Regions from separate parts of the Streptomyces sp. NPDC096310 genome, predicted to be linked through region 1. Evidence: riboswitches for the same ligand, from Rfam matches in the RefSeq annotation. Region 1 holds a riboswitch; the other holds the start of a gene.
The links. Region 1 has a riboswitch for cobalamin ahead of metE (5-methyltetrahydropteroyltriglutamate--homocysteine S-methyltransferase). Riboswitches for the same ligand answer to the same signal wherever they lie in the genome.
Positions count from the first base shown of each region.

Region 2: linked by a shared signal. The riboswitch ahead of ACIQ7D_RS11910 (ABC transporter substrate-binding protein) and the one ahead of metE (5-methyltetrahydropteroyltriglutamate--homocysteine S-methyltransferase) in region 1 are both predicted to bind cobalamin.

Region 1 covers NZ_JBIWFO010000007.1:135,353-140,035, forward strand. The annotation lists gene metE (5-methyltetrahydropteroyltriglutamate--homocysteine S-methyltransferase) at 1-1,898, opposite strand, end outside; cobalamin riboswitch at 2,060-2,262, opposite strand; gene ACIQ7D_RS16775 (SAM-dependent methyltransferase) at 2,336-3,244, opposite strand; gene ACIQ7D_RS16780 (EF-hand domain-containing protein) at 3,241-3,777, opposite strand; gene ACIQ7D_RS16785 (pyridoxamine 5'-phosphate oxidase family protein) at 4,100-4,498, shown strand; gene ACIQ7D_RS16790 (ATP-binding protein) at 4,520-4,683, opposite strand, start outside.
Region 2 covers NZ_JBIWFO010000004.1:198,945-203,627, reverse strand. The annotation lists gene ACIQ7D_RS11925 (sensor histidine kinase) at 1-744, shown strand, start outside; gene ACIQ7D_RS11920 (hypothetical protein) at 737-2,050, shown strand; gene ACIQ7D_RS11915 (DNA-binding response regulator) at 2,017-2,685, opposite strand; cobalamin riboswitch at 2,763-2,945, shown strand; gene ACIQ7D_RS11910 (ABC transporter substrate-binding protein) at 3,013-4,098, shown strand; gene ACIQ7D_RS11905 (FecCD family ABC transporter permease) at 4,197-4,683, shown strand, end outside.

The DNA.
Region 1 (4,683 bases):
AGGTAGGCGGCGCGGCCGGCGGCGCGCAGGGGCAGGGTCTCGCGCAGGGCCGGTTCGTCGACCTGGATCACCGAGGCGCCGCCTGCCTCCAGATCGGCGACCTCGTCGCGCAGGGCGAGGGCGACCTGGCGGGCGGTGTCGCCGAGCGGCTGGTCGTCGCGGACGAAGGACCAGGCGAGCATGGTGACGGGGCCGGTGAGCATGCCCTTGACCGGGCGTGACGTGAGCGACTGGGCGTACGTCGTCCAGCGCACCGTCATGGGTCCGGGGCGGGAGATGTCCCCGGCCAGTACCGGCGGACGGACATAGCGGGTGCCGTAGGACTGCACCCAGCCGTGCCGCGTGACGAGATAGCCGGTGAGCTGCTCGGCGAAGTACTGCACCATGTCGTTGCGCTCGGGCTCACCGTGGACCAGGACATCGATCCCGGCCTTCTCCTGGAAGGCGATGACCTCCTGGATCTCGGCCTTGATGCGCTCCTCGTACCCGGCGGTGTCGATCCGGCCGGCCCGCAGGTCGGCGCGGGCGGTGCGCAGCTCGTCGGTCTGCGGGAACGAGCCGATGGTGGTCGTCGGCAGCAGCGGCAGTCCCAGGTGGGCGCGGTGCGCGGCGGCCCGCTCCGGGTACGGCTGGGCGCGGCGGCCGTCGGCGTCGGTGACGGCGGCGGTCCTGGCCCGTACGGCCGGGTCGTGGGTGAGGGGGGAATCCGTACGGGAGGCGAGGTCGGCCCGGTTGTCGGCCAGCTCGGCGGTGATGGCGCCGGTGCCCTGGGCCAGCCCCTTCGCCAGGGTGACGATCTCGGCGGTCTTCTGCCGGGCGAAGGCGAGCCAGCGCAGCACCCGCGGGTCGATGTCCCGTTCGGCCGCGGTGTCGAGCGGGACGTGCAGGAGGGAGCAGGAGGCGGCCACATCGACCCGGGCGGCCAGACCGAGGAGGGTGGCGAGGGTCGCGAGGGACTTCTCGTAGTCGTTGATCCAGATGTTGCGGCCGTTGACGACGCCCGCGACGAGCCGCTTGCCGGGGAGTCCGCCCGCGGCGGCGAGGTCGTCGAGGTTGGCCGCGGCGGCGTCGGTGAAGTCCAGCGCCAGCCCCTCGACGGGGGCCTTCGCCAGGACGGGCAGCGCGTCGCCGAGCCGGTCGAAGTACGAGGCCACCAGCAGCTGGGGCCGGTCGGTGCGGTTGCCGAGGTCGCGGTAGGCGCGGGCGGCGGCGTCCAGCTCGGCGCGCGTACGGTCCTGGACCAGCGCGGGCTCGTCGAGCTGTACCCACGCGGCGCCGGCCGCGCGCAGATCGGCGAGGACCTCCGCGTAGACGGGCAGCAGCCGGTCCAGCAGCGTCAGCGGCTCGAATCCGGCGGGCACGCCGGGGGCGGGCTTGGAGAGCAGGAGATAGGTGACGGGGCCGACCAGGACCGGGCGGGCGGTGTGCCCCAGCGTCAGTGCCTCGGTCAGCTCGGCGACCTGCCGGGTGGAGTCGGCGGTGAAGACGGTGTCGGGGCCGAGTTCGGGGACGAGGTAGTGGTAGTTCGTGTCGAACCACTTGGTCATCTCCAGCGGCGCCACATCCTTGGTGCCGCGGGCCATCGCGAAGTAGCCGCCGAGTGCGTCGGCCGCGACGGCCGCCCGGTGCCGCTCGGGTACGGCGCCGACCATGACGCTGGTGTCCAGGACGTGGTCGTAGTACGAGAAGTCGCCGGTGGGCACCTCGTGGACTCCGGCGTCCGCCATCTGCCGCCAGTTGGCCCGGCGCAGACCGGCCGCCGTCTCCCGGAGGGCGCCGGCGGTGACGCGGCCCTTCCAGTACCCCTCGACGGCCTTCTTCAGTTCCCGGTTCTGGCCCTGGCGGGGGTAGCCGTACACGGTGGCCCGTGCTGCCGCGGCCGCGGACTGTGTCGTCACGGAAATCTCCTTCGCGAGATGACTCCTGAACATCCCGGGGACGGGACGTGGGCGCGAAAGGGTGACGAACCCGACGGTCGAGACGGCGCCTCGGGCGCGCTGGTCCGTCCGGTATGTACGCCGACCCGCCCACGAGGTCACCGGGATATCCGCACGCGATCGGTCGCGTACGGGCAACGGGCAGGTCTTCGGACTCGCGGGCACGTCTGCCGGGGCAGACACCTACTGGCCGTCGCTTCCCGGACCCTGTACGTCGGATCCAGTGCGTATGACGGCGGTCGTTCCCGCTCACCGCTGCGGGGCAGTCCCGGATTCCCACCGGGTTCCCTCTTACGACGCGTCTGCCTGGATGGCAGGGCGAACCAGCTACATCCGCCAGGCTAGAGCGTGGGCAACCCGCCGGACGAATGTGTTCACATTCCGGAATGTGAGGTGGATCACGAGCCCGGCGTCTCCGCGAAGATCCAGCGGTTGGCGGCCAGCGCGTCGTCCGGCTCGGGGAGCGGGCCGCGGCCGTGGAGGCGGGTGAAATCGAACGGCGAGCGGACCGAGACCGTCCAGCCCCGCCGGGCGAGCTCGGCGGCCGACGCGGGGCGCGGATCCGGGTCGAAGAGAGCCGGCAGATCGATGTCGATCCGCGCCTTCGTCGTGGTGTAGACGGGACTGGCGCGTACGTCCGCACCCTCCAGGTTCTTGATCTCGTACGCCAGTGTGCTCCCGGGCGCGCTCAGCCGGTCCACCGTCGCGATGAGATTCCGCTCGGCCGCCGCCGGGAGGTACAGCAGCAGCCCCTCGACGAGCCAGGCGGTCGGTACGGCCGGGTCGAGCCCCGCGGCGATCAGCGCGTCGGCCCAGTCGAACCGGAGATCGGCCGCGACCGGTCTGCGCTCGGCCACGGGGACGGCACCCGACCCGTCGAGTACGGCCTGCTTGAAGGCCAGCATCTCGGCGGTGTCGATCTCGTGGACCACACAGCCGGGCGGCCAGCCGAGCCGGAACGCCCGGGAGTCCAGCCCCGCGCCCAGCAGCACCACCTGGCGCACGCCCGTGTCCGCCGTACGGAGCAGATGGTCGTCCAGGACCCGGGTGCGCAGGGCGAAGTACCGGCCGAGGCGGCCCCAGAGCGGGTCGGCGTTCCCGCCGGGGACCTGGTCGGGGCGGACCGGCCAGCCGGCCGAGGCCGGTGCCGCCCGGACGAAGCGCTCCGCGAACTCGTCCCGTGCCAGGGCGTCCGGGCGGTGGGTCTCGATGGCGCGGGCGGCGGCCACCATGAGGGCGGTCCTGCCCACGCCCCCGGCCACCCCGAGGGCCGGCTCCGGTGCCGTACCGGCGGCGGGCGGGGTCACCGGAACAGGCCCGCGGTCAGGTGGTCCCCGGGGATACCGGCCTTCTCGGGGCGGTAGAAGTCCCTGATGGCGTCCGCCCAGATGTCCACCGCGACACGGTCGTCGTCCGTGGGGTCGAGGGCGTCGAACAGGGCGTCGATGTTGGGCTGCCGGAAGCCGACGCCCCTCATCAGGCCACCGAAGACGGGACGGGTGACAAGGCCGTCCTCCTCCAGGGAGCCGAGACCGGCGAACGCCTCGGCGAACGCGTCGACCGTCGACGCGAACCGCTCCGGCGCCAGCACGCAGGCGGTGAACTCCTCCTGGCCGACCCGCCCGTCGCCGTCGGTGTCCAGTTCGGTGACGAGGGTCGTCCAGTACCGCTGGAAGGCGTCGAGCAGCGCGCGTTTCCGGGCGTCGGGTGCCGTGGGCACCGCCGCGACCACCCGGCGTCCCATCAGCTCGAAGTCGGCGGCCTCCAGATAGCCGTTCCCGTCGGCGTCGAACAGCGAGAAGACGAGCTGGACACGGTTGGTCGCCTCAACGGTACGCATGGCGCCCTCCTCTGCTCTCCGGTCTCCGGCTCTCGGGCCGCTTGCCCCTCCACTATCCGGGCGGGGCGGGCGCGGCGATACGGAAAACCCGCACCTGCACACGAACGAGCGCAATGGGCTGGGCGGCGCATGGAAGGCCACGGTTCTGGAAAGTGAGGCGCTCGCTTTGCCCGCACGTAGTATCGACGGGCGCCGCGCCGAGGCGCCGTACGCCGTACGCCGGCCACCGAGACCCGGACCCCCGGCCCCGGACCCCCGGCCCCGGACCCCCGGCCCCGGACCCCGGCCCCGGCCCCGGCCCGAGACCCGAGAGACTTCCACCATGGCATCACGCGCCCTGCTTGCGGATCCGGCCTTTCTCGCGTTCTGGGAGGAGCGGCATCTGTGCCTGCTCGCCACCCGCCGCCCCGACGGCACCCCGCACCTGGTGCCCGTCGGGGTGACCTACGACCCGCACGCCGGGATCGCCCGGGTCATCACCGGCGGCGGGACGGCGAAGGCCAGGAATGTCATCGCGGCAGGACCCGATGCGCCCGTCGCGGTCAGCCAGGTCGACGGAGCCCGCTGGGCCACGCTCGAAGGCACCGCCGTGGTCAACCGCGACCCCGAGGCGGTCGCCGAGGCCGAACGGCGTTACACCCGGCGGTACAAGCCGCCGCGAGTCAACCCGGAGCGGGTGGCGATCGAGATCACCGTGACCAGGGCCATGGGGAACTTCTGAGACCCCAGGGCGTGTTAGGCCCTAGAGCGGAAGCGTGATGCAGATGCTCTTGCCCCCGCCGTCCCCGTCCTGGCGGACGACCGCCGAGCCCGCGAGGCTCGACGTGAGTTCGACGACGGTCGCCAGTCCCGTGCTCGCGGCAGCCACGCCGGTGCCGGCCGTGGTACGCAGGGAGGGCTGATAGG
Region 2 (4,683 bases), on a different contig from region 1:
GGGTGGCTCTTCGTCCAGACCCTGCTCTGCCAGGGCATGTACCGGCTCGTGCTGCGCGGCAGCAGGGCCGCCGACGCGGCGGGCGCGCGGGCCGCCGAGGCCCGGCGGCGGCACGATGTGGCCCAGGCGCAGCGGTCGGCCGAGCGGGAACATCTCGCCACCCTGCACGACACGGCGTGCGCCACCCTGCTGATGGTCTCGGCGCACGGCGCCTCCCTCAGCCCGGACGTGGTCCGCACCCAGGCGGCCAAGGACCTGCGCAGGCTGGCGGCGGAGCGCGCGCCCGCGGGGACGGACAAGACCGATGAGCCCCATGAGATGCGTGAAGCGTACGAGGCGTACGAGGCGGGCGGCCTGGCCGACCTGACGCGGGAGCTGCTCGCGGAGCTCGACGGCCACCCGCTCTCCGTACACATCGCGTTCGACCGTGCGCCCGGCTCCCTGGGCCCGGTCCCGCGCGCCGCCGCCGTCGCGCTGCGCGGCTCCCTGGGGGAGGCCCTGCGCAATGTGGACCGGCACGCGGGCGTCGGTGTCGCGACGGTGACGGCGGTCCGGGACGGGGACACCGTCACCGTCGTCGTCCGCGACGAGGGCACCGGCTTCGACCGGGCGCGCGTACCGGCGCACCGCCGGGGACTGACCCGTTCGATCGTCGAGCGGATGGAGTCGGCGGGCGGCCGGGCCACGATCGCCTCCCGCCCCGGCGAGGGCACGACCGTACGGCTGGAGTGGCCCCGTGTCTGACGCGCGGTCACCTGCCCCTGCCGGCAAGGAGGCGGACGGCGTCGGCGCCGATCCGCTGACCGACCGGATCGCCCGGGACATGCGCGCCGGGCTGCGGGTGGCCGGGCTGTTCATCCTCACCGCCGTGCACCTCGGGCTCGCCCTGCCCGCCCTGCTCGCCAGCCTGCGCGGCTACGACCAGCCCTGGGTCCAGCTCTTCGCGTTCACCCTGCTGACCCTTCTGATCATGGTGGACGCGCTGCTCGGCGCCGATGGGCGCGGCCGGCCGCGCCCGTGGGTGGTGCTCGGTCTGACCTGCACCGTCGTGGCGTCGACCGTCGCCACCAGCCGGCTGCCCGTGGAGGACTTCATCGGCACCCCGCACTGGACGTTCCTGGAGATCGGCTGGTTCGGGGTGCTGCTGCTCTTCGACGCCGGGCTGGGGCCGACGCTGGTCTTCATCGGCGGCCATCTCGCCGTGACGCTCGGTCAGTTGCTGCTCGCCGGGGTGCCGACCCGTGAGGCCGCCTCCGGGATGGCCGTCAGCGCCCTGGCCATCTGCACCTTCCAGGTGGCCGCCGCGATGCTCGCCCGGTCGCTCGGGGAGTGCGCCGCCGCCGCGAGCGCCACAGGGCGCGAACAGGAGCGCGTCCGTACGGAGGCCGCCGTCGCCGCCCAGGTCCACGCCGACCAGCGGGCCCGCTACGCCGAACTCGGCCGCTCCGTCCTGCCGTTGCTGACCGGGCTCGCGGACGGTGCGCTCGACCCGGGGGACGGGGCGGTACGGCGCCGCTCCGCCGTCGAGGCCGCGCGGCTGCGGCGGCTCTTCGCGGAGCGCGACCACGCGCACGATCCGCTGCTCCACGAACTACGGGCCGGTATCGACGTCGCCGAACGCCAGGGCGTCGACGTACAGCTCGCCGTACGCGGGGCCTCGGCCCCGGTGGACCGGCGGCTGCGCCGCGCGCTCACCGAGCCGGTGCTCGCCGCGCTGGCGACCGCCGAGCACAGCGCCCGCGCCACGGTGGTGCGCAGCGGCGGCCTGGTGCGGGTGAGCGTGGTGACGGACGGCCCGGCGACGGCGCTGACGGAGATCCCGGACGCGGCCGAGCAGGGGGTGCGGGTGCGTACCGTACGCAGCGAGGGGCGGCTGCTGGTCGAGGCGTCCTGCGTCCTCGACACCGCTGCCGACGGAGCCGCTGCGAGCGACGGCGCCGCTCCGGGCGGCAGGGTCGCTTCGGCCGGCGCCGGCGGCGCCGACGACGTGGTCGCCGCCGTCCCCGGCGCCCGGGGTCACAGCTCGTCCAGCGATGTCAGCCCGTCCTGAATGGCCCGCGCGACCAGATTGGCCTTGGTCGTCGCGGGCCGGCCCGCGTTGGCGTACTTGATCCTGACCCGCTCCAGATAGGTGTTCACCGTACGGACCGAGAGCCCCAGGCTCGCCCCGACCATCGCCTTGGACTCCGACTGGAACCACTCCAGCAGCACCTCCACCTCACGCGGGGTGAGCGCGGGCCGCCCCTTGCGCGCGTCGCTGCCGAACGCCCCGGCCAGCGCGGGCGGGGTGTACGGGCGGCAGTCGGCCGCCGCCAGGGTCGCCGCCATGAGGTGCCGTTCGCCCTCCGCCTTGGTGAGGTAGGTGAACGCGCCCAGATCCAGACAGGTCAGCGCGGTCTCCTGGCTGTCCTGCATGGTGTAGACGATCACCTGCCGCTCCCGCGCGACGAGTTGCCGCAGCTCGGGGTAGGCGGGCAGCCCTGCCGACCTGCCCGGGCCGAGCTGGAGGTCCAGCACCACGACGTCCGCGTCCCGCCCTGGCCCGCTCGTCGCCACCGACAGATCGGGGCCCTTGGCGGTCACCGCGATCGGCCGCTCCGATGCCGCGTACCAGGACTCGATGCCCGCGAGGACCACGGGATGGTCGTCGATCAGGGCGACCTTCACGGGCGCGGTTTCGGCCATGCCCCATTGTCCGCCGCGCGGGCCGCCACCGGGCGGAAAGCGCCGGAAAGTGCCGCAGGGGGGCGGGAAAACGCCTGTGATAGCTTGCCGAGGCCAGTCGAACCCATGTACGTGGGTCAGGGAATCCGGTGCGAATCCGGAGCTGACGCGCAGCGGTGAGGGCGACGGGCGGGGCATCGGCCACTGGACGGCAGTCCGGGAAGGCGCTCCCGTCCGGATGACCCCGAGTCCGAAGACCTGCTGGCGGCCTCCGTCCGCGTCCCGTGGCGGGGGAGCACCGTACGACCGGGCTCCGCGCATGGGCCCTCGACGCAGAGGAACGACTCCGTGCCGATCGCACGCCTTGCCCGCCGTACCACTCTTCTCCTCGCGGCCGGCGCCCTGTTGCTGACCGGCTGCGGCGGACAGGGGACGACCACCACCCGGGACAGCGCCTCCGGGGCCGGATCGGGTTCCGGGGCGGAGGCCAGGTCCGGGGCCGCCGGTTATCCCCGTACCGTCACCAACTGCGGTCAGAAGGTACGGATCGACGCGCCGCCCGAGCGGGCCGTCTCGCTCAACCAGGGCACCACGGAGATCATGCTCTCCCTCGGCCTCGGTGACCGGATGGCCGGCACCGCCACCTGGACGGACCCGCTGCCCAAGGGGCTGGAGAAGGAGAATGCCGAGGTCGAGCGGCTGGCCGACAACAATCCGTCCTTCGAGAAGGTCCTCGACACCGAGCCCGACTTCGTCGCCTCCTCCTTCGAATCCACCCTGGGCAAGGGCGGTGTGGCCACGCGCGCGCAGTTCGGGAAGCTGGGCGTGCCGACCTATGTCTCCCCGTCCGACTGCGCCAAGGACAACTCCGGCGACACCGACGGATCGCGCGCGACGCCGCTGACGATGGAGGACATCTACGGCGAGATCCGCGATCTGGCCAGGGTGTTCGACGTCGAGGAGCGGGGCGCCACGCTCGTCCGGAGCCTGAAGGAACGGATGAACAAGGCGGTCGCCGGGATCGACACCAAGAAGGCGGCGGAGACCACCTTCCTCTACTGGTTCGCCAACTCCGAGGCCCCCTACATGGGCGGCTGCTGCGGGGCGCCCGGCATCATCACGCGGACCGTCGGTGCCAAGAACGTCTTCGACTCCACCCATGACGAGTGGCCCCAGATCAACTGGGAGACGGTCGCCGACCGGAACCCGGACTTCCTGGTGATCGGGGATCTCTCCCGCAGGTCGGAGACGGCCGAGACGGCGGCCAAGAAGATCGAGTTCCTGGAGACCAACCCGGCCACCAGGAACATGGACGCGGTGAAGCACCGGCGGTACGTCCGGCTCAGCGGCCAGGCGATGAACCCGAGCATCCGTACGGTGGAGGGCGTCGAGCGGGTGGCGGCGGCGCTGCGCGCGTACGCGCCCGCCGCGTGAAAACCACGGAACGGGCGTCGGGGACGCCCGCCGCGCCGCACGCGTCCCCGGACCCGTCCGCACCGTCCGCCCCGGCCCAGGACGGCCGGTTCCACCGGATCCGGACGGCGGCCTGGCTCCGCCCGGCAGGCTGGGCCTGTGCCCTCGCCGCGCTCGCGCTCTCCGTCGCCGTGGCGATCACCATCGGGCCCGCGGACATCCGGGTGGGCGACGTCTGGTCGGTCGTCGCCGCGCATCTGGGCCGGGGCGAGTCGCCCCTCACCCCGATCCGTGACGGCATCGTCTGGAACCTGCGGCTGCCGCGCACCCTGCTCGCCGCGGTGTGCGGCGCCGGGCTCGCGGTGTGTGGCGCGATCATGCAGTCCCTGCTGCGCAACCCGCTCGCCGACCCCTTCGTCCTCGGTGTCTCCTCGGGGGCGTCCACCGGCGCGGTCCTGGTGGTGGTGCTCGGGGCCGGGGGAGGGGCGCTGTCCATCTCTGGCGGGGCGTTCCTCGGCGCGCTGTGCTCGTTCGCGATGGTGCTGGCGCTCAGTCACACACTGGGCGGGACGACGGACCGGGTGGTGCTCTCCGGGGTCGCCGCGA